DNA from 4 places in the Rahnella sp. CG8 genome. Region 2 is predicted to be linked to each of the others. Evidence: predicted binding sites of a transcription regulator. Region 2 holds the regulator's gene; each other region holds the start of a gene.
The links. The regulator CRP, encoded in region 2, controls carbon source genes, mostly activating them, when cyclic AMP is high. The targets are predictions, from matches to a motif close to ATGTGANNNNNNTCACAT.
Positions count from the first base shown of each region.

Region 1: a site for CRP is predicted at 2,769-2,786, ahead of garD (galactarate dehydratase). Genes of this name have one in related genera too.
Region 3: a site for CRP is predicted at 2,769-2,786, ahead of HGO41_RS25060 (PTS sugar transporter subunit IIB). Genes of this name have one in related genera too.
Region 4: a site for CRP is predicted at 3,495-3,512, ahead of HGO41_RS10610 (CdaR family transcriptional regulator). Genes of this name have one in related genera too.

Region 1 covers NZ_JABAED010000016.1:85,684-91,284, reverse strand. Annotated here, with positions in the region: gene exbB (tol-pal system-associated acyl-CoA thioesterase) at 1-476, shown strand, start outside; gene exbD (TonB system transport protein ExbD) at 486-920, shown strand; gene garD (galactarate dehydratase) at 992-2,563, opposite strand; gene HGO41_RS16005 (MFS transporter) at 3,115-4,458, shown strand; gene garL (2-dehydro-3-deoxyglucarate aldolase) at 4,519-5,289, shown strand; gene garR (2-hydroxy-3-oxopropionate reductase) at 5,273-5,601, shown strand, end outside.
Region 2 covers NZ_JABAED010000008.1:180,869-186,469, reverse strand. Annotated here, with positions in the region: gene HGO41_RS10315 (ureidoglycolate lyase) at 1-342, opposite strand, end outside; gene allS (HTH-type transcriptional activator AllS) at 557-1,471, shown strand; gene HGO41_RS10305 (phosphoribulokinase) at 1,607-2,476, shown strand; gene HGO41_RS10300 (OsmC family protein) at 2,480-2,887, opposite strand; gene crp (cAMP-activated global transcriptional regulator CRP) at 3,250-3,882, shown strand; gene HGO41_RS10290 (YccS/YhfK family putative transporter) at 3,944-5,601, shown strand, end outside.
Region 3 covers NZ_JABAED010000051.1:3,442-9,042, forward strand. Annotated here, with positions in the region: gene HGO41_RS25040 (NADPH-dependent F420 reductase) at 1-118, shown strand, start outside; gene HGO41_RS25045 (alpha/beta fold hydrolase) at 235-1,293, shown strand; partial or broken gene HGO41_RS25050 (transposase) at 1,413-1,637, opposite strand; gene HGO41_RS25055 (DeoR/GlpR family DNA-binding transcription regulator) at 1,778-2,551, opposite strand; gene HGO41_RS25060 (PTS sugar transporter subunit IIB) at 3,011-3,340, shown strand; gene HGO41_RS25065 (PTS sugar transporter subunit IIC) at 3,358-4,650, shown strand; gene HGO41_RS25070 (PTS lactose/cellobiose transporter subunit IIA) at 4,691-4,999, shown strand; gene HGO41_RS25075 (glycoside hydrolase family 1 protein) at 5,022-5,601, shown strand, end outside.
Region 4 covers NZ_JABAED010000009.1:38,668-44,268, reverse strand. Annotated here, with positions in the region: gene mtnN (5'-methylthioadenosine/S-adenosylhomocysteine nucleosidase) at 1-20, opposite strand, end outside; gene dgt (dGTPase) at 204-1,718, shown strand; gene degP (serine endoprotease DegP) at 1,926-3,377, shown strand; gene HGO41_RS10610 (CdaR family transcriptional regulator) at 3,615-4,775, shown strand; gene HGO41_RS10605 (MFS transporter) at 5,002-5,601, shown strand, end outside.

The DNA.
Region 1 (5,601 bases), on a different contig from region 2:
TGATACGCGATGCGCAGAACGAGCTGGAACTGTCTGCCGGATCGACTGACAACAACGGCATTAAAGAGCGTACCGGTTTTCGCCTTGAGCGCCGCGTCAGCGCCGCGGGTCGTTACATGGGCCGTGGCAACGGTATTCTGGCGACCATCGGAGCAATCTCTCCCTTCGTCGGCCTGTTCGGTACCGTATGGGGCATCATGAACAGCTTCATCGGTATCGCACAGACGCAGACTACCAATCTGGCGGTCGTCGCACCGGGTATCGCCGAAGCCTTACTGGCCACGGCTGTGGGTCTGGTTGCAGCCATCCCTGCGGTGGTCATCTACAATATTTTCGCCCGTACCATCACCTCTTACCGTCATCAGGTAGGCGATGTGGCGGCGCAGATTATCCTGTTACAGGGCCGTGATTTGGATCTGGCTGCCAGCGAAGGCAATGCGCCACGCGGTCAGACAGGTCAGTTACGCGTAGGGTAAGAACAGATTATGGCTATTCGGTTAAACGACGATATCGACGAAAGTGGTGAAATGCATGACATCAACGTCACGCCTTTTATCGACGTCATGCTGGTATTGCTGATCATCTTCATGGTGGCGGCACCGCTGGCCACCGTTGATGTGCGGGTGGATTTACCGGCTTCGACGGCAAAACAGCAGCCGCGTCCGGAGAAACCGATTTTCCTGTCGGTGAAAGCTGACAAGCAACTGTTCCTCGGCGACACGCCCGTGAACAGCGATAATATGACCGCGATGCTGGATCAGCGTACTCAGGGTAACAAGCAGAGTACGATTTTCTTCCGCGCGGACAAAAGTGTCGATTACGAAACGCTGATGAGCGTGATGGATAACTTGCGTAAAGCCGGTTACCTGAAAGTCGGGCTGGTGGGTGCAGAACAAACCGGTGCCGCTGCGGCGCAGTAAGTTGTGAATCAAATCAGACGCACAAAAAAGGCCAGCATTGCTGGCCTTTCGTTTATCCGCAAAACGGTAACTCAGGTTACCGGCGCCGGGTTAAACACCGCCAGCGCATTATGGATGCCCCAGGTGTCTGACCAGGTTTTTTTGCGGCCGCTGGCGATGTCCAGAATGAAGTGGAACAACTCCCAGCCCACATCCTCGATGGTGGCATCACCGGTCGCAATTGTCCCGGCATTGATATCCATCAGATCGTGCCAGCGGTTTGCCAGCGTGGTACGTGTTGCCATTTTAATCACCGGCACGGCAAGCAGGCCGTATGGCGTACCGCGTCCGGTGGTGAATACCTGAACGGTAATACCGGAAGCCAGTTGCTGTGTCCCGCAGACGAAATCGCTGGCCGGTGTGGCGGCGTAAATCAGGCCTTTTTTGGTCGGACGTTGTCCCGGAGACAACACTTCTGAAATCGCACTGGTACCGGATTTAGCAATCGAACCCAGTGCTTTTTCAACCACGTTAGCCAGACCGCCTTTTTTGTTGCCCGGAGACGGGTTGGCGCTGCGGTCGGTCTGTCCCAGCGACAGATAATTATCGTACCAGGCCATTTCTTCCAGCAGACGTTTACCCACGTCGACGTCCGCTGCACGCGGTGTCAGCAGATGGATAGCGTCGCGCACTTCTGTGACTTCTGAAAACATCACTGTTGCACCGCAGCGCACCAGCAAATCCGAAGCGTAACCGACTGCCGGGTTGGCGGTGACACCGGAGAAGGCATCACTGCCGCCGCATTGTGTGCCCACAACCAGATCGGAAGCCGGACAGGTTTCGCGCTGGCGGCGGTTCAGGCGTTCCAGATGAAATTGTGCGACCGTCAGGATATCGTCAACCATCGACTGGAAACCGACATGTTGCTCATCCTGCAAACGCACAATGTGCGTGTCATCGAGTGAAATCGCCTGCACATCCGGCGTGCCTTCCAGCAGGCGCTCGGGTTGCAGCTTCTCACAGCCCAGACCGACCACCATGACTTCGCCGCCAAAGTTCGGGTTCAGCGCCAGATTGTGGATGGTACGGATCGGGATAATGGCCGCAGGGGCGTTAATCGCCACACCGCAACCGTACAAATGATTCAGTGCCACGACACCGTCGACGTTGGGGAATTTCGGCAGCAAATCACGTTCAATGATTTTCACTACGTAATCCACTACGCCCGCCACGCAGTGCACACTGGTGGTGATTCCCAGCAGATTTTTGGTGCCGACGCTGCCGTCGGCATTGCGGTAGCCTTCAAAGGTATAGCCTTCGAGTGGTGGCAGCGCGGGTGGCACACGGGTGGCCAGCGGCAGGCTGTAAAGTTCAGGGGCGACCGGTAATTCCACCAGGGATTCATCAATCCAGCTGCCCTGCGCGATATCCCGTACGGCATAACCAATGACTTCTCCGTAACGAATAATATCGCCGCCTTTAGCAATGGGTTCTAACGCCACTTTATGGCCTTGCGGAATATGCTCAATTAATTCCAGACCATTCGCAAATCGGGTGCCGGCTTTTAAGCCGTTGTCATTCACAATAATCGCTACGTTATCGCTTTCATGAACTTTAATAAAAAGCGCTTCGGTAGCGTGTTCTTTATCTTTATTACGTGACATAACTGTCTCCGCGTTTATTAAACATCCCGGAACAAAAAATTCCGGTAAATTATCTGAAGTTGACGCTCAATAATGTTCTTGTAAACATGCTCTGGTAATACAGGGTATGGCATCCATTATAAGGCAGTCTTCCGGCAACCTCATTGTGCAACTGACCAGCTTTTTGCCCGATGAACGTCATTCTGTGTGGCAGGTGACAGAATAAATGTGATGTAAATCACCCTTTGATTTGAGCGGTTATCGGTTCCGCACAATCTGTGATTCTCCTCCCACACCGATGTGTGGATGCAAAAGAATAGTCACAATCAACGGGGCTATTCTTGGGCGAATGCACAGTGTTATTTCGTGGCCTCCTTTTTATACTGTATTGGCCCTCTGAAGGTGACGTTGAAAGTAATACAGGTAAATTTCAGGCGATCATAAATAAAGTGTTTATTGCCTGTTTCGAATTAAGACGCTGTACGGCGAATAACCACAGGTGAACGAAAAACGTTATTTCAATAACGGTGAGCTCCCTGAAAAATTTTCGCATTATGACAATGAGGGTCACCATGAACATTCAATCTCAGTCCGGGACAATCGCGCAAAGTAAGGTACGGACCCATATCCGTTACTATATTTTGCTGATTATCTTTTTAATCACGGCGGTGAATTACGCTGACCGCGCAACGCTCTCTATCGCGGGAACCGAGGTCGCGCGTGAGCTGGGCCTGGATGCTGCCGACATGGGACAAATCTTTGCCGCGTTCGGCTGGGCTTATCTGATTATGCAATTGCCCGGCGGCTGGCTGCTGGACAGATTTGGCTCCAAAAAAGTGTACACCTACAGCCTGTTCTTCTGGTCGCTGTTCACCCTGTTGCAGGGTTTTGTGGGCTGGTTCCCGCTGGCGTACGGCGCACTGACGCTGTTCATGTTGCGTTTCATGCTCGGTTTCTCCGAAGCTCCATCCTTCCCGGCGAACGCCCGTATTGTGGCTGCCTGGTTCCCGACCACTGAACGCGGCACGGCTTCCGCGATTTTTAACTCCGCACAGTATTTCTCACTGGCACTGTTTTCGCCTTTACTGGGCTGGCTGACTTATGCCTGGGGCTGGGAACATGTTTTCATCGTGATGGGCGTGCTGGGTTTTGTCCTGACGCTGGTGTGGATCAAATTCATTCACAACCCGCCGGAACATCCACATATTTCTAAAAGTGAGCTGGAGTATCTGACAGACGGCGGTGCCGTTGTTGATATCGACCACAAGAAAACGGACAGCGCGAAAAGTGGCCCGAAATGGAGCTACGTTCGTCAGATGCTGAGCAGCCGCATGATGCTTGGGATCTTCTTCGGACAGTATTTCATTAACAGTATTACGTGGTTCTTCCTGACCTGGTTCCCGATTTATCTGGTTCAGGAAAAGGGCATGTCTATTCTTAAAGTGGGGATGATTGCCGCAATTCCTGCGCTGTGTGGTTTTGCGGGCGGTGTGCTGGGTGGCGTGTTCTCAGATTTTCTGATCAGACGCGGCTACTCGCTGACCGTGGCGCGTAAAATTCCTATCGTGCTGGGCATGTTATTAGCCACCAGCATCATTTTGTGTAACTACACGGACAATAACGTACTGGTCGTCACCCTGATGGCGCTGGCGTTCTTCGGTAAAGGCTTCGGAGCGCTCGGCTGGCCAGTGATTGCGGATACTGCGCCAAAAGAAGTCATCGGTCTGTGCGGCGGCATCTTCAACGTGTTCGGTAACGTGGCCTCCATCGTGACGCCGCTGGTGATCGGCTACATCGTGAAAGGTCTGCATTCTTTCAATATGGCATTAATTTTTGTGGGCTGTTCAGCACTGATGGCGATGCTTTGCTATCTGCTGGTGGTCGGCGATATCAAACGTCTGGAACTTAAGAAATAGTAAATTGCGATGCGGGGTAATCCGGGCATCCCGGCTCTGCCCCCTTTTATGAGGTCAGATATGAGTAATCAAATGATTCCAAACCGGTTCCGCCAGGACTTATTGCAAGGGAAAACCCTGATTGGCTGTTGGTCAGCATTATCCAGCCCGATCTCAACCGAAGTGCTTGGCCTCGCAGGTTTTGACTGGCTGCTGCTCGACGGCGAACACGCGCCAAACGATGTTAGCACTTTTGTGCCGCAGCTGATGGCGCTGAAAGGCAGCCGCAGCGCGCCGGTAGTTCGTCCGCAATTCAACGATCCGGTGGTGATTAAACGTCTGCTGGATATCGGTTTCTACAATTTCCTGGTGCCGTTTGTGGAAACACAGGAACAGGCTGAGCTGGCCGTTGCTTCTACCCGTTATCCGCCTGCCGGGATCCGCGGCGTTTCCGTTTCCCACCGCAGCAACATGTTCGGCACCGTGCCGGATTACTTCAACAGCATCAATGACAACATCGCGGTGATGGTGCAAATCGAAAGCCAGCAGGGCGTCGATAATCTGGACGCGATTGCTGCCGTTGATGGCATCGATGGCATTTTCGTCGGCCCGAGTGATCTGGCCGCAGGCATGGGGCATCTGGGCAACGCCGGACACCCGGACGTGCAGGCCGCTATCCGTCACATTTTTGCGCGTGCAAAAGCGCATGGCAAACCGAGCGGTATTCTGGCACCGGTTGAAGCGGATGCCCGCCGTTATCTGGAGTGGGGAGCGACCTTCGTGGCTGTCGGCAGTGATTTAGGCGTTTTCCGTGCAGGCACACAGGCGCTGTGCGATCGCTTCACCCAGTGATTCGCTCTCATTACATCAATATAAAGAGGATACCCGAATGAAAATTGGCTTTATTGGTTTAGGCATCATGGGCAAGCCTATGAGCAAAAACCTGCTGAAAGCAGGTTACGAGCTGGTCGTTATGGACCGCAATCAGGATACCGTCGGCGAAATTGTCCAACTCGGCGCGACAGCCGCAGACACACCAAAAGCGGTGGCTGCGGTTTCTGATGTGATCATCACCATGCTGCCAAACTCGCCGCAGGTGAGAGACGTGGCGCTGGGCGAAAATGGTCTGATTGAAGGCGCTCGTCCGGGCACCATTTTCATCGA
Region 2 (5,601 bases):
CTGCAGGCCGTTGGTGATAAAGGCTTTCAGCGTGGAGATGTCCGGCGTCTCGCCCCCTGCCGCAACAATCACGATAAAGCGCTCGCCCTGCATCGGCACAAACGCCTGTGAACCGAGCGGGTGTTTTTCGAGTTGCGTCACCACAATGGGCAACGGTGCTGGCTGGGCGCGGTTGATGCTGACCAGCGGGCGATCCTGCCCGAGGATTTCCACGTTGGTCAGATCGTGGTACCGCTCAACCTTGCCGTCGTTGATATGAAAAAAATCGCGACCTGTCGTCTCAATCACATCGCCGTAAGCCGCGAAGGCCGCCTGGGTCAGCGGGTAAACCGGAAGTTCCATGGCATTCATCCCTGCATTTAAAATAAAACCGGTGAGATAAGCCCGCCAGATTGGCGGATTTATCCTCAATGCAATTACTGTAGAAACTTTTTCCAACTTGCTCAATCGAAATATGGAAAAAGATTCCATAAAATTGATGAAGTCCACAATTCTCATCCGGTTAAATCTATAAAATCTTTTTCATTCAATGCATTAACATTACTTCGGGTGACCTATGCTGGATGAGGAGTCGATTAAAACCTTTATGCACGTCGCACAAACAGGCAGCTTTTCCCGCGCGGCAGAGATGCTGCATAAAACGCCCGCGACCATCAGCTATCGAATTAAGATGCTGGAAGACAGTGCCGGGACGTTATTGCTCAACCGCACGACCCGTACGGTGTCGCTGACGCCCGCCGGACAGCATCTGCTTGAACGATGTCGCCAGTGGCTAACCTGGCTGGAGGGTGTACCGGCAGAACTGCAGCAGATTAACGACGGCATTGAGCGCCAGCTGAATGTGGTGGTGAACAATCTGATGTACTGCCCTGAAACTCTGGCGGCGTTATTAAGCTGTCTGACGCAGCGCTACCCGTTCACGCAGTTCACTTTCACACGACAGATTTACATGGGGGTATGGGATACGCTGCTGTACGAAGATTTTCAGCTGGCGATTGGCGTCACCGGCACCGAATCCCTTTCTAACGCCGTGAATCTGCTGCCGCTGGGTGAGGTGGACTGGGTTTTTGTTCATGCACCCTTTCATCCGCTGCAGCACATCACTGGCATGCTGGAAGAAGCGGTGTTGCGTCAGTACATTGCCATCAATGTGGAAGACACCTCGCGCCATCTGAACAAGCGGGTAGCCTGGTTGCTGACCGGGCAACGGCAGATCATCGTGGCAGATGTGGCGACTAAACTGGCCTGTCACCTGAAGGGAATGGGTATCGGTTTTCTGCCGCGCCATCTGTGCCAGCCATATCTCGACAGCGGCGAGCTGATCGCCCGGCAAATCCGCTATCCGCGCGCCCCTTCCCCGCTCAGTCTGGCGTGGAAAAAGGAGTACACAGGCAAGGCGCTGCATGACATTGTTTCTCTGTTCCACCAGAAAGACCCGCTGATCCAACCGTTGCTGGCGGGTTTAGAATAGTGATGCCCTCTTTGGCTTCGCGAATAAATATGGTAACAATAGGCTTAATTATGCGCAGCCTTGACGCCAGATCTTCGACCACAGAAAAGACCGCGTCTCGCCTGCCTGCATCACCTTTATGGAGAACAGCGCATTATGTCAGCCAAACATCCTGTTATTGCCGTGACCGGTTCGAGCGGTGCAGGCACCACGACCACCAGCGTGGCATTTCGTAAAATATTTCAGCAGCTTGGTTTGCGTGCGGCGGAACTGGAAGGCGACAGTTTTCATCATTTCACCCGTCCTGAAATGGATGCGGCAATACGCAAGGCGCGCGATCTGGGACGTCATATCAGCTACTTCGGGCCGGAAGCCAATGACTTTGGTTTGCTGGAAAAAAGCTTTATCGAATACGGTAAAACAGGCACTGGCCGTTCACGTAAGTATCTGCATACTTATGACGAAGCCGTTCCCTACAATCAGGTGCCGGGTACCTTTACGCCGTGGCAGGCGTTGCCGGAACCGACGGATATTTTGTTTTACGAAGGGTTACACGGTGGTGTGGTGGCGGACAAAATTGACGTTGCCGCGCAGGTCGACCTGCTGGTCGGCGTAGTGCCTATCGTCAACCTCGAATGGATCCAGAAACTGGTGCGCGATACCGGCGAGCGCGGGCATTCCCGTGAAGCGGTGATGGATTCCGTCGTGCGTTCGATGGATGACTATATCAATTACATTACCCCGCAGTTTTCCCGCACGCACATCAATTTCCAGCGGGTACCCACCATCGACACCTCGAACCCGTTTGCCGCCAAAGCCATTCCGTCACTGGATGAAAGCTTTGTGGTGATTCATTTTCAGGGACTGGATGACATCGATTTCCCGTATCTGCTGGCCATGCTGCAAGGGTCGTTTATCTCGCACATCAAAACACTGGTGGTGCCGGGCGGCAAAATGGGGCTGGCGATGGAGCTGATCATGGCGCCGCTGGTGCAGCGCCTGATGGAAGGCAAGAAGATCGAGTAAACTTTATTCGGCTGCAATCACTTCAAAGCTGTGGGTGATTGTGGCCGCTTTCCCCAGCATCAGAGACACAGAACAGTATTTTTCGGCAGACAGGCTGACTGCGCGTTCAACAATCTTATCGGTCAGATCCTTACCGGTGACGATAAAATGCAGATTGATGTGAGTGAACAGACGCGGCGCTTCTTCGCGGCGTTGTGAGGTCAGCTTCACTTCACAATCACGCACGTCATTACGACCTTTTTGCAAAATTGACACCACGTCGATTGCACTACACCCCCCTGCGGACATCAGTAACATTTCCATCGGGCTTGGGGCTTTATCACCCGCGTTTCCATCCATTGAAATCTGATGACCCGATGCAGACTCACCTAAAAATGTCAGTCCTTCAACCCATTTGACACGTGCATGCATGAACTATTCTCCCGGTGAATAAACTTGTCGAAATCTGCTCTCAGAGTACCCTTTCACCTAAAATCTGGCAACGTAACCCGATCGCCATCATGCTGAAGCGAGACAACAGAAGACAGCATCTCAAACCTGTGCTACAAACAAAGCCGAAACATACTTTCCAGTAAATTGCGGTGACGGTTTTTGCGGTTTAAGTACAGAACCCACGGTGATGACAGCAATAAACAGGCTGTTGCACTCCGACATCCGCTTGCAGCATTTCTGGAGAGTTATATGCTGAAAGGGCGCTTTGGATTTGAAGTGCCGTACAGGGAACTCTGAGCCCTGTGATTTTGGGCAGCGATAACAACAGAGGATAATAGCAAATGGTTCTCGGCAAGCCACAAACAGACCCGACTCTTGAATGGTTCCTGTCTCACTGTCATATACATAAGTATCCTTCTAAAAGTACGCTGATTCACCAGGGTGAAAAAGCCGAAACGCTTTACTACATCGTGAAAGGGTCAGTTGCTGTCCTGATTAAAGATGAAGAAGGCAAGGAAATGATACTGTCCTACCTTAACCAAGGTGACTTCATCGGTGAGCTGGGACTCTTCGAAGAAGGTCAGGAACGCAGTGCCTGGGTACGTGCTAAAACTGCCTGTGAAGTGGCTGAAATTTCATATAAAAAATTCCGCCAGCTGATTCAGGTTAACCCGGATATTCTGATGCGTCTCTCCGCGCAGATGGCCAACCGTCTGCAAGTGACGTCAGAGAAAGTCGGCAACCTTGCCTTCCTTGACGTTACCGGTCGTATCGCTCAAACCTTGCTCAATCTGGCTAAACAGCCTGATGCAATGACCCATCCGGACGGGATGCAAATCAAGATTACCCGCCAGGAAATTGGCCAAATCGTCGGTTGTTCACGTGAAACAGTCGGACGCATTCTCAAAATGCTGGAAGATCAAAGCCTGATCTCCGCACACGGTAAAACGATTGTCGTTTACGGCACACGTTAATCCCTCAAAAATTGGCGCGGCAAAACACTGTCGCGCCTTTTTTATGGGCTAAGCTTTACCCATGACGCTATGGCGAAGACTGTTTTACCATCCTGAAGTGAACTACGCGCTGCGCCAGACGCTGGTGTTGTGCTTACCTGTTGGCATTTGCTGGCTGTTTGGCAATTTGCAAATGGGCCTGCTGTTTTCCCTCTGCCCGGCCTGTTGTAACATCGCCGGTCTGGATACCCCGCATAAACGCTTTTTCAAACGCCTGCTCGTTGGCGGTTCACTCTTTGCCGTGAGCAGCCTTCTGCTGCAACTGATGCTCGAAAGCTGGCATATACCGCTGCCGCTGATCATGCTGTCGCTGGCGTTACTGCTCGGCGTCACCGGTGAAATCAGCCCGCTGCATGCGCGCCTGTTGCCCGGTGCGCTGGTGGCGACTATCTTCACGCTGAGTATGGTGGGCGTGCGCCCGATGTGGCAGGCCCCGGTGTTGTTCGCCGCTGGCACAGCCTGGTACGGATTGTTTAACTGGGCGTGGTTTCGTATTTCGGAAGAACAACCGATGCGCGAAACGCTCAGCCAGCTCTATCTTCAACTCGCGGATTATTTCGAAGCCAAGTACAGCCTGCTGACGCAACACACCGATCCCGAAACCGCGTTACCCCCACTGCTAACCCGCCAGCAGCAGGTTATCGACCTGATTGCCCTGCTTTATCAGCAATTACACATGTTGCCCCAGCACGGACATCATCATCACCATAAACGGCTGTTTCAGCGTTTTCAGGTAGCGCTCGATTTGCAGGAGCACATTACAGTGAGCCTGCATCAGCCGGAAGAAGTGCAGAAACTGGTGGAGGAAAGCCATGCCGAAGCGGTTATCCGCCGAAATGCACAGGTGATTTCCACCCGTCTTCGGGTGATTGCCGACGATATTCTTTATCACCGTTTATCCGGGCGCTTTACGATGGCCAATGAGCTGACCGCGCTGGAGAAAATCGCCGCGCGCAACCCGGACAATCCGGTAGGTCAGTTTTGTTATTACCATTTCAGCCGCATTGCCCGTCTGTTACGCACACAGCGGCCGTTGTACAAACGTGACCTGATGAACACCCAGCCGCGTTTGCCCTTCTGGCCCGCGCTGAAAAGCTATCTTTCCTTCAAATCCGTGGCACTGCGTAATGCCGCACGTTTGGGCATTATTCTGGCGATTGGCAGCAGTCTGGGTCTGTTCTTCAATTTGCCCAAACCCTACTGGATCTTGCTGACTATCATGTTGGTCAGCCAGAACGGTTATAACGCCACGCGGGTGAGGATCCAGCACCGTGCACTCGGTACGCTGGCCGGATTGCTGATTGCCTCAGGCTTGCTCAAACTGGAACTGCCGGAAGGCACCACGCTGCTGTGCATGCTGCTGATCACCCTGTTGTCCTATACCGTTCTGCGCAAAAACTACGGACTGGCGATGGTCGGCATGACGGTGACTGCAGTGTATACCCTGCAATTGCTGGCGATGAACGGCGTGCATTTTCTGGTACCACGACTGGTCGATACCCTGATCGGCTGCGCGCTGGCCTTTGGTGGCACTATCTGGCTGTGGCCACAATGGCAAAGCGGTTTGCTGCGCCAGAATGCACACCAGGCGCTGGAAATCTATCAGGACGCTATCCGCCTGCTGCTCGAGGAAAGCCCCGACACCGCCAAACTGGCGTACACCCGTATGCAGGTCAATCA
Region 3 (5,601 bases), on a different contig from region 2:
AAATGCGGGCCTTCTCAAGAACAGCCGTTACCTTGAGCCTCTTGGCGCTATGAATATCCAGTTTGGCTATTTCCTGGGTCAGGGGCCGGTAGTCGCTCCTGCCTGGGTGAAAGCCTGAATATTCTGAACAATTATCCGGCTCCCCCTCTGTCGGATAATTTTATTGGAGCCTGTTCGATTACTAAACCGTTTCAGACGGGTTCATCTGCACATACAATTTATCCGGACATTGTCGTGAAAAATTTTAAAAAGTATGTTGTTAAATGGGTTTTCACTCTTCTTATGACCATTTCAACTCATGCCGTATTTGCCGCTTCTGCCGTTGATGTTATTGGTCGGGATTTTGTTTTTTCTGCTCCGCCTGAGGGGATGCCATCCAGGCTGTCCGATTTTAAGGGCTTAAAGTTAAATACCTTTACCACAAGTGATGGGGTCAAACTTCGGTACTGGGAAGCAGGGAAAGGGAAGCCTCTGGTGTTTGTTCCTGGTTGGGCAGCTAACGGGGCAGAGTATATCTATGTGATGTACCTTTTAAGCCAGGACTTTCATGTTTATGTACTGGATCCCAGAAATCAGGGGCTATCTGAATCCGCATCCTACGGAAGTCGTATATCTCGTTTTGCCATGGATCTCCGGGAAATGACGCAGCATGCAGGTATTACTAAAGCCAGTTTTAGTGGATGGTCCATGGGGGCATCTGTTCTGTGGAGTTATATCGATTTATTTGGGACTTCTGACATAGAACGAATTGCATTTGTGGATGAGCCCCCCTCTATCTACAGCCATCAAAACTGGACAGAGCAGGAACGCCTGCAAGCTGGCGGAAGTGTGACTTCACCCGAAGCAATGATCGAAGCATTCCGTGGTATGAAAACACCGAATAAGCTTGTTTCCGACCTGAATGCATTCGAACGGGTTCAGTTAATGGACTCTCCATGGTTTGCGAGTTCTGAGAATTTTTCCCGTCAAGTAACTCGTAACAAACCGCAGGATCTCGAACGGGTACTCTTTGATCATCTGACCAATGACTGGCGGGATGTTATTGAACACAAAATAGATATTCCAACGGCAATCTTCACCGGTGAATACAGTCCATATATTGAAAGCCAGCGCTGGATGCAGTCGGTTATTCCAGACTCCAGATTATTTATTTTTACCCGAGCAGAACAAGGTGATCACTTTTTGATGTTCAAAAACCCGCTCAAATTTACGTCTGAACTTAAATCGTTTCTGAACGAGAAAGTGAATGGAAATTTCAACACAACTGAGAGTGATAATAAACTCAATAAATAAAGGGAAATATAATTTTTTTCAACTACCCATTAGGAATTGGATTAGTGGGAGTGCCCCCTATTAAGTTGTCAGGCATGTTTATGGCGCAGTAGGGGGATAAAAGAACCACCACTCATCATAGCCAATTGCTGCTTAAGGCGTGCGATTTCGGTTGCCTGCTGCTCACGCTCAGAGGTGGAGCCCTGCTGACGTTGTTAACTGCACCAGGCGTAGAGTTTATAATCGTGCAGGCTGAGCTCCCTGGCGGCTTTGGCCACGCCGATACGCTCAGCCTGCGCCTGCTGGTGAAACTCCGGGGTATATCGATTACGGGATGTCTTCTTCATAGATTTTGCTTGCATCATGGTTCATCTTGTTAACGATTTACTCGCTTAACAGCGTGTCCGCTATGTCGTGGGTAGGATCATGCCTCCGCCGAACCGCACCGTCTCATAAGCCCAGACGTCTGCAACGAGCAGACTCATTACCAAAAACTCAGCCTTACTTACTCATCAGTATCTGTTCTTTTGGTATCCACTACTACCAATTCAACATCGTTCTCTTCGATCAGCTTGAGGATGTTTTTTGGTGGTGTTTTATCCGTGATGATATGATCGATATCCGACCAGCTGCAGGATTGATACATCAGTTGTAGATTAAATTTGGCGAAGGTTGCAATACAAATCACTTTTTTTGACTGTTTAGCCATGGCGACTTTTTGCAGTGCATCAAGTTCTGTATCTGTGGTGATGCCACTTTCCGATAATGCACTGACGCCAATAAATGCTTTATCCGCATAATAACGCTTAATTTGCTCCAAGACGGTATTACCTAATATTGCGTGAGAATAGTCATCAAAATTACCGCCCAATACTGAAATACTAATCCCTTTATTTCCAATGATCTCGCCTAACACTTCAATGGAGTTGGTAATGACACTAACCGGTGACGGAAGCTGGCGGGCGAGGGCGGCAGATGTCGTACCGGCATCAATAAACAGGATCTCTTTTTCATTAATGGTTTTAGCCGCCCAGGCAGAAAGTAATGTTTTTTCAGCACTGTATTGTGCACGCTGAACATAAGGCAATTCGACACGCTTTTCTGCCAGAATAGCTCCACCGCGAATACGCAATATATGCGGAAGTTGTGTCAGTTTGACTAAATCCCGACGTGCAGAATCTGATGAAATATTATACTGCTGACAGATGTAATCGAGAGTCACTTTACCCTGATTTTTTATTAATTCCTCTAACTCGATCAAGCGTTCTTCTTGCGTCATTACGTATTCCAATCTTCTGAGTAAGGATAACCAGGCCATGTTAGCTGAAAACGTGGTTTGCGTACACGGCTTCATGACCGACCGGGTACGTCCTCATGGAAGGAGAACTTACTTCTTATCATTAACACTAAATCACTTAAAAACACTTACTGATATGTCTGTTTAAATGCATTAACATTCATTTTGTGTATAAAAAGCAATCTATATACTTAAAATTAAGTGATGAAAATCACATAAATATAATGATTTGTAAGTGATTTGGTTCTTTTTGAGATTCGGGTCACGGAATCCTGTGACCAGTACTGAGAGCATGCACCCGTCAAATGAAAAGAACGCTTTCTGGCAGATTTCATTCCCAATACGAAATGACCAGGCGAACGATAGCTACCAGTCCATGGTACGTGACCGAATGAAATGCCGGGCCAGAGTTACACACTATTTTTATAAAGAGGGCTGGATATGAAAAAAATTTTTCTCTGCTGCGCTGCCGGTATGTCAACCAGCATTGTGGTGAATAAAATGAAGCAGGCTGCCAGTGCCAAAGGTATCGAGGCTGAAATTATTGCTGTGGCGATGGAAGAGTTTGAATCGACCATCTCGCATTTTGATTGCTGTCTGATGGGGCCGCAAATCAAATATAAATTCGAAGAGTTTAAGGCGATTGCTCAACGTGAAGGAAAGCCGATAGCCATCATCAGCAATATGGATTACGGCATGCTCAAAGGTGAGAAAATCCTTAATGATGCTCTGAAGATGATTCAGGATTCTCAAACTAACCCAGTGCAATAATTTTACAGGGTAATATCATGTCGAACGCATTTTTTAATTTTATCGAAAATAAAATTACGCCCGTTGCCGCCGTTGCCGGAACCCAGCGTCATATTATGGCGGTTCGCGACGGTTTTATTGGCGCGATGCCTTTTATGATCGTGGGCTCTTTTTTACTTATTTTTGCGTTTCCGCCTTTTGCACCGGATACCACCTTCTTTATTGGCAAACTTTGGTTATCCGTTTCCCAGCAGTATTTCAACGAAATCATGACCCCCTTTCATATGACGATGGGGATTATGGCTTGCTATATCAGTGCAGGGATAGCTTACAACCTGGCACAAACGTACAAGCTGGATGCGTTCTCTTGCGCCATGCTGTCGCTGATGACCTTCCTCCTGATCACTTCTCCTTACAAAGAGGGTTCGCTGCCGGCGGCCTTCCTCGGCGGATCGGGGATTTTTACCGCGATTCTGGTGGGGATTTTCTGTGTTGAGTTGGTCCGCATTCTGAAGCTATACAACATTGGTATCAAGCTGCCAGAACAAGTGCCGGATAAAATTCGCCATTCATTCAACCTTTTGATCCCGGCGATTGTCATTATCTGCACCATCTACCCGTTGAACGTGGTGTTACAACACCAGTTCGGCATGCTGTTACCTGAAATAATCATGACCGCCTTTACCCCGCTGATTTCTGCGGCGGACTCTCTGCCAGCGGTGCTGATTGCTGTCTTACTCTGCCAGGTTTTGTGGTTCTCTGGCATCAACGGCGGGGCGATTGTCGGCGGCATCCTGCAACCATTCTACTTGATTAATCTTGGACTTAACCAGACGGCGCTGGCCAACGGTTTGCCCATCCCACATATCTTCGCGGAGGCGTTTTGGGCCTTCTTTATCAACCTCGGTGGTTCGGGTGCCACGCTGGCGCTGGTTATCCTCTACATGCGCAGTAAAGCGGTACACCTCCGAGCCATCGGCAAGCTGTCGGTGGTACCGGTCTGCTTCAACATCAACGAACCGGTCATCTTTGGTAGCCCGGTGGTGATGAATCCGGTGCTATTTATTCCTTTCATCGTCGCCCCGGTGGTGAACGCAATCATTGCCTGGTTTGCCACCACCAGTGGTCTGATTGCCAAAGTCATCTCTCTGGTTCCCTGGACCACGCCCGCACCGGTTGGCGCTGCGTGGGGTGCAGGCTGGGTCATGAACAATACGTTGCTGGTTATCACGCTGATTGTTATCGACATCTTCATCTACCTGCCTTTCTTCAAAATTTATGAAAAGCAGCTTCTTGAGCAAGAACGTGAGCAGGAAATGGCCACGGCATAAGCCGTCCATTCCGCCTTCTTTTATTGAGTGGAGACAAAACATGGATATGGAATCAACGGTCATGGAGTTGATTATAAACGCCGGGGAATCGCGCAGCTATGCGATGGAAGCCCTGCGTGCCGCCAAACGCGGTGAGTGGGAGCTGGTTGATGCAAAACTTGCTGCTTCGGCGGAAGCCTCGAAACGCGCTCACGATGTTCAGACCATGCTGATTGGCCTGGACGAAGGCTGCGGCAAAGTGCAGGTCAATCTGGTGCTGGTCCATGCGCAGGATCACATCATGACCTCAATGCTGGCCCGTGAACTGATTGCAGAAATCATCGACGTACAGCGCCAGCTACAGCGCTAACCTTCTTATTCAGGAGTAAAAAATGACATTTCCACGTGATTTTTTGTGGGGCGGCGCGGTTGCGGCTAACCAGTGTGAAGGGGCCTGGAATATTGATGGCAAAGGCCCGAGTATTCAGGATGTCACTCCGCAAGGGGTAATGGGGCCGATGACGGAGCATCCGACGGACAATAATCTGAAGCTTGCAGGGATCGATTTTTATCATCGTTATAAAGAGGACATTAAACTCTTTGCGGAAATGGGTTTTAAGGTTTTTCGCACCTCGATTGCCTGGTCACGGATCTTTCCCTACGGCGATGAACAAACGCCAAATGAAGCGGGCCTCGCTTTTTATGATGCGCTTTTCGATGAGTGCCATAAATACGGCATTGAGCCGTTAGTCACTCTTTCGCATTACGAAACACCACTGCATCTGACCAAAGAATATAACGGATGGGCAAACCGGGCGATGATCGGTTTTTATACCCGCTACGTCACCACGGTATTTACACGTTATCAGCACAAGGTGAAATACTGGCTGACCTTCAATGAAATTAACTCCGTGCTGCATCATCCCCTGATGAGCGGCGGCATTTTCACGCCTAAGAATGAACTGAGCCAAC
Region 4 (5,601 bases), on a different contig from region 2:
CCGATAATGCCTACTTTCATATGAATACTCGCAGATGTGGTTGGAATGAGCCGCAGCGTGTGCGGAATTGACGGTTTAATCACGAAAACAATGTGCGATAGTCTATCATGGCTAAAGGTAAGAAATAATCCGTTTGGGGTGCAGGTTGCTACTGCAAAAAGCGCGTCGGTTTGATGTGTGAGTGGCTGAAAAGGTGGGAAATCATGTCCGGGATCGATTTTAAAACGAAATTCAATTTTCAGCGTCCTTTCAGCGCCCCGATCGAGGCACGCGATGACTATGATGTCGTCCGTCAGTTCGAAAGCGATCGCGGGCGCATTATCAACTCGGCTGCCATCCGCCGTCTGCAACAAAAGACTCAGGTTTTTCCGCTGGAGAAAAATGCTGCCGTCCGCAGTCGTCTGACCCATTCCCTTGAAGTTCAGCAGGTTGGCCGTCACATCGCCAAAGAGATCCTCCACCGTTTGCGCAGGCAGAACAAGCTTGAGGCTTACGGGCTGGACGAGGTGACCGATCCCTTTGAAAGCGTGGTAGAAATGGCGTGCCTGATGCACGACATCGGTAATCCGCCATTTGGCCATTTTGGTGAATCCGCCATTAACAACTGGTTTGCTAAGCGGATGGACACCGCCGGTTGCGGCGAAACACCACAGGAAACGGATGCCTGTCTGGTGACGTGTTTGCGCCTGACGCCAGACGATGCTGAACTGAACCAGCTGCGCAGTAAAATCCGCTACGACCTGTCTAATTTTGAAGGCAATGCGCAGGCCATCCGGCTGGTCTTCACCTTGCTGAAACTCAATCTGACTTACAGCCAGACCGCCTGCATTCTGAAATATACCCGCCCTGCGTATTCAATGACTAAACTTCCTTCACATGATTACCTGATGAAAAAACCGGGTTTTTATCTGGCGGAAGAGCCGTTCATCAAAAAACTGCGCAGTGAACTCGGGCTGGGTGAATTTAACCGCTTTCCGCTTACCTACATTATGGAAGCGGCCGATGATATTTCTTACTGCATTGCCGATCTGGAAGATGCGGTTGAGAAAAGTATTTTCAGCGTGGAACAGCTTTATAATTATCTGTGCCGTGAGTGGGGCGCGATAGAGAAAAATGACTTCTTCGATAAAGTGGTTCGCACTGCTTACGAGAAAATGGATAAAGCGAAAACGTTCCGTAATCCGGTGGATTACTTCTTTATGGAACTGCGCGTTCAGACGGTGAAACAACTGGTGCCGCATGCTGCCCGCCGGTTCATTGATAATATAGAAGATATTTATCAGGGTACCTTTAATCATGCGTTGCTGGAAGATGACAGCCAGGCCAACCGGTTGTTAGAGATTTATAAAGCGGTGGCCTTCAAACAGGTATTCAATCATCACGAAGTGGAGGAGCTGGAATTACAAGGATATCGGGTGATCAGCGGATTACTTGATATTTATAGCCCGTTGCTGGATATGCCATTGACCGATTTTAACCAGCTAGTTCAGGAGGATACGCACAGGAAATATCCGATTGAAACCCGTCTGCTGCATAAGATTTCAGCCAAACATCGTCTGGCTTACAACAATGCCGTGGCGGCGCTGGAAGGATTACCGGTCGCGGAACATGCCGCGCAGGAGTTTTATTACCGTGCGCGAATGATTCAGGATTATATCAGCGGAATGACTGACCTTTATGCATACGATGAATACAGAAGACTCATGGCGGCTGAGTAATTTGTTTTAAAAAGACAAATTGAACTCTCTTTAATTTTCTTTACGGAACTGTTTGAAAAAACGCCATTTGTAAATGCTGACAATAATTTTTTACCATTGTCATTTCGACCCTGATGAACTTCACGCTATTAATACCATCTCAGTATCACGACTACCAAGCAATGCGACTATTTTGGTTGCCACAATAATTTTAAGAGATCCTGAAAAATGAAAAAATCGAGTTTATTCCTCAGCGCATTAGCGTTAAGCATCGGTATGGCAATGGCCCCGGTTTCTTCTGCACTGGCTGCTGAAACTGCGTCTTCCAGCACCAGCACCACTCAGCTTCCTAGCCTGGCACCTATGCTTGAAAAAGTGATGCCATCGGTGGTGAGCGTCAACGTTGAAGGCAGTGCGCCGGTAAAAACACCACGCATGGGTCAGCAGTTCCAGCAATTCTTTGGTCAGAATTCGCCGCTGTGCCAGGACGGTTCGCCGTTCCAGGGTTCTCCGGTGTGTCAGGGCGGCGGTCAGGGGCCTGACGGTCAGCCTGCGCCTGAACAGAAAGAAGATTTCCGCGCGCTGGGTTCCGGCGTCATCATTGATGCCGACAAAGGTTATGTGGTCACCAACAACCACGTCGTTGATAACGCAACCAAAATCAGCGTACAGCTGAACGATGGCCGTAAGTTCGACGCCAAAGTCATCGGCAAGGACCCGCGTTCTGATATCGCGGTGATTCAGTTACAGAATGCGAAAAACCTGACGGCCATTAAGATGGCGGATTCCGAACAACTGCGTGTGGGCGATTACACCGTGGCTATCGGTAACCCGTATGGTCTGGGCGAAACCGTGACTTCCGGTATCGTTTCTGCACTGGGTCGTTCCGGCCTGAATATTGAGAACTACGAAAACTTCATCCAGACGGATGCCGCGATCAACCGCGGTAACTCCGGTGGTGCGCTGGTGAACCTGAATGGTGAACTGATTGGCCTTAACACGGCGATCCTGGCACCGGACGGCGGCAACATCGGTATCGGTTTTGCGATCCCAAGTAACATGGTGAAAAACCTGTCCAAACAAATGATCGAATTCGGTCAGGTGAAACGCGGCGAGCTGGGCATCATGGGGACCGAGCTGAACTCCGAACTGGCGAAAGCCATGAAAGTTGACGCACAGCGCGGTGCATTCATCAGTCAGGTCATGCCGAAATCTGCCGCAGAGAAAGCGGGCATTAAAGCCGGTGACGTGATCCTGAGCATGAACGGTAAACCGATCAGCAGCTTCGCCTCGTTCCGTGCTGATATCGGCACCCTGCCAATCGGCACCAAAGTGACGCTCGGCCTGCTGCGTGAAGGCAAACCGATGAACGTTGACGTGACCATTGAGCAAAGCACTCAGACATCGAAAATCGAATCCGGCAACATTTATACCGGCATCGAAGGGGCTGAACTGAGTAACGGTGCGGCAGGTGATCAGAAAGGTGTGAAAGTCGATGAAGTGAAGCCGGGTTCAACGGCCGCGCGCATCGGCCTGAAAAAAGGCGACGTCATTTTGGGTGTGAACCAGCAGAAAGTGACCAATCTGGGCGAGCTGCGTAAAATTCTCGACACCAAACCAAACGTTCTGGCGCTGGATATTCAGCGTGGTGATACCTCAATTTACCTGCTGGCGCAGTAATTTCCGCCTGCTATACCTCACACAAAGCACGCTCGGGCGTGCTTTTTTTTGCCTGTCTTTCAGTGACTCTCATCAATCATGTGGATTTTGCCGGGCCGGTTGGGCATTTGCTTAAAAATGTGATATTCCCCGCAACTTCAATAGGTGCTTTCGCTCTTTGGGCATTTGCATAATGTATGGGCATCGCGGCCTGAGTATGCTGTTTTAACAACGATAAAACAGCAAGGCAGGGGTTCCATGTCGGCATATCATCTCGATGCAAAGCTGGCGCAACAAATTGTTGCCCGCACAATGCAAATTATTGATAGTAATGTGAATGTCATGGATGGTCGCGGACGGATTATCGGCAGCGGCGATGATCAGCGTCTTGGTGAATTGCACGAAGGCGCACTGCTGGCGATTTCGCAGGAGCGCATTGTCGACATCGACGAGGGCGTTGCACGGCATTTGCACGGTGTACGTCCGGGCATCAACCTGCCGTTGCGTATCGACGGTCAGATCGTGGGCGTTATCGGCCTGACGGGCAATCCGTCCCAGTTGCGTCAGTATGGCGAGCTGGTGTGTATGACCGCCGAAATGATGCTCGAACAGGCGCGTCTGCTGCACATGCTGGCGCAGGACAGCCGTCTGCGGGAAGAACTGGTGCTTAACCTGATTCGTGTGGATGAACTCTCTCCGGCACTGATGGAGTGGGCGCAGCGTCTGGGCATCGACCTCAACCGGCCACGTGTCGCGGCGGTGGTGGAAGTCGACAGCGGACAGCTCGGTGTGGACTCTGCCATGGCAGAACTGCAACAACTGCAAACTTTACTGACCACGCCGGAGCGTGACAATCTGATCGCTATCGTTTCCCTCACCGAAATGGTGGTGCTGAAACCGGCCCTGAACAGCTACGATCGCTGGGATCCGGAGGGCCACCGCCAGCGCATTGATCATCTGCTGTCGCGCATGACCGAAACTGGTCGTCTGCGCGTGCGCATTTCCCTTGGCAACTTTTTTACCGGCCCTGGCAGCATCGCCCGTTCTTATCGCACCGCACGTACCACCATGAGTGTGGGCAAACAGCGGATGCCGGAACAGCGGTGTTACTTCTATCAGGATCTGATCTTACCCGTGCTGCTCGACAGCCTGCGTGGCGGCTGGCAGGCCGATGAACTGGTGCGTCCGCTGGCGCGTCTGAAAGCGACGGATGGCAACGGATTACTGCGCCGCACACTGACGTCGTGGTTCCACCATAATGTTCAGCCGACCGCTACGTCTAAGGCACTGTATATTCATCGTAATACGCTGGAATATCGCCTCAACCGTATCTCGGAATTAACCGGCCTGGATCTGGGGAACTTCGACGATCGTTTATTGCTGTACGTGGCCCTGCAATTAGATAACAACCATCTGTGACCGCCATCACAGCCGTTTCATTTTTTGTGAAACAACTCGCACGTCGCTGGGCATTTGCCTCAGGATAAATGCAAAGGGCTATTTATGCTTGGTTGATTGCCCAATGAGTAAAGGGAATGTTGTTCATATACTGGCTGCGTTCCTTCCTCTCTGAACCCTACAGTTCTGTGAATGGAATGACTTTTATCTCTGTTTAGAGGCGTTGTCATTAATTCCGGAGAACACCATGGAAACTACCGTTTCAGCAGCCAGTGCCGTCAAAAAAAGAACTAATGCGCGCTACTGGATAGTGGTGATGTTATTTATTGTCACCTCATTTAATTACGGCGATCGTGCCACGTTATCCATTGCCGGTTCGGCGATGGCCAAAGATATCGGGCTGGATTCCGTCGGGATGGGTTATATCTTCTCGGCATTTTCCTGGGCATATGTCATCGGGCAAATACCCGGTGGCTGGCTGCTCGATAAATTCGGTTCGAAAAAAGTTTATTTCTACAGCATTTTCATCTGGTCGTTATTCACCCTGCTGCAAGGCTTTGTCGATGTCTTCAGCGGCTTCGGCATTGTGGTATCGCTGTTTGCTTTACGTTTTCTGGTTGGCCTGGCCGAAGCGCCGTCCTTCCCCGGCAACAGCCGTATCGTCGCAGCCTGGTTCCCGGCTCAGGAACGTGGCACCGCAGTCTCTATTTTTAACTCAGCGCAGTACTTCGCCACGGTTATTTTCGCCCCGATCATGGGCTGGCTGACGCACGAAGTGGGCTGGTCACACGTCTTCTTCTTCATGGGCGGTCTGGGGATCGTGCTGAGTTTCATCTGGCTGAAAGTG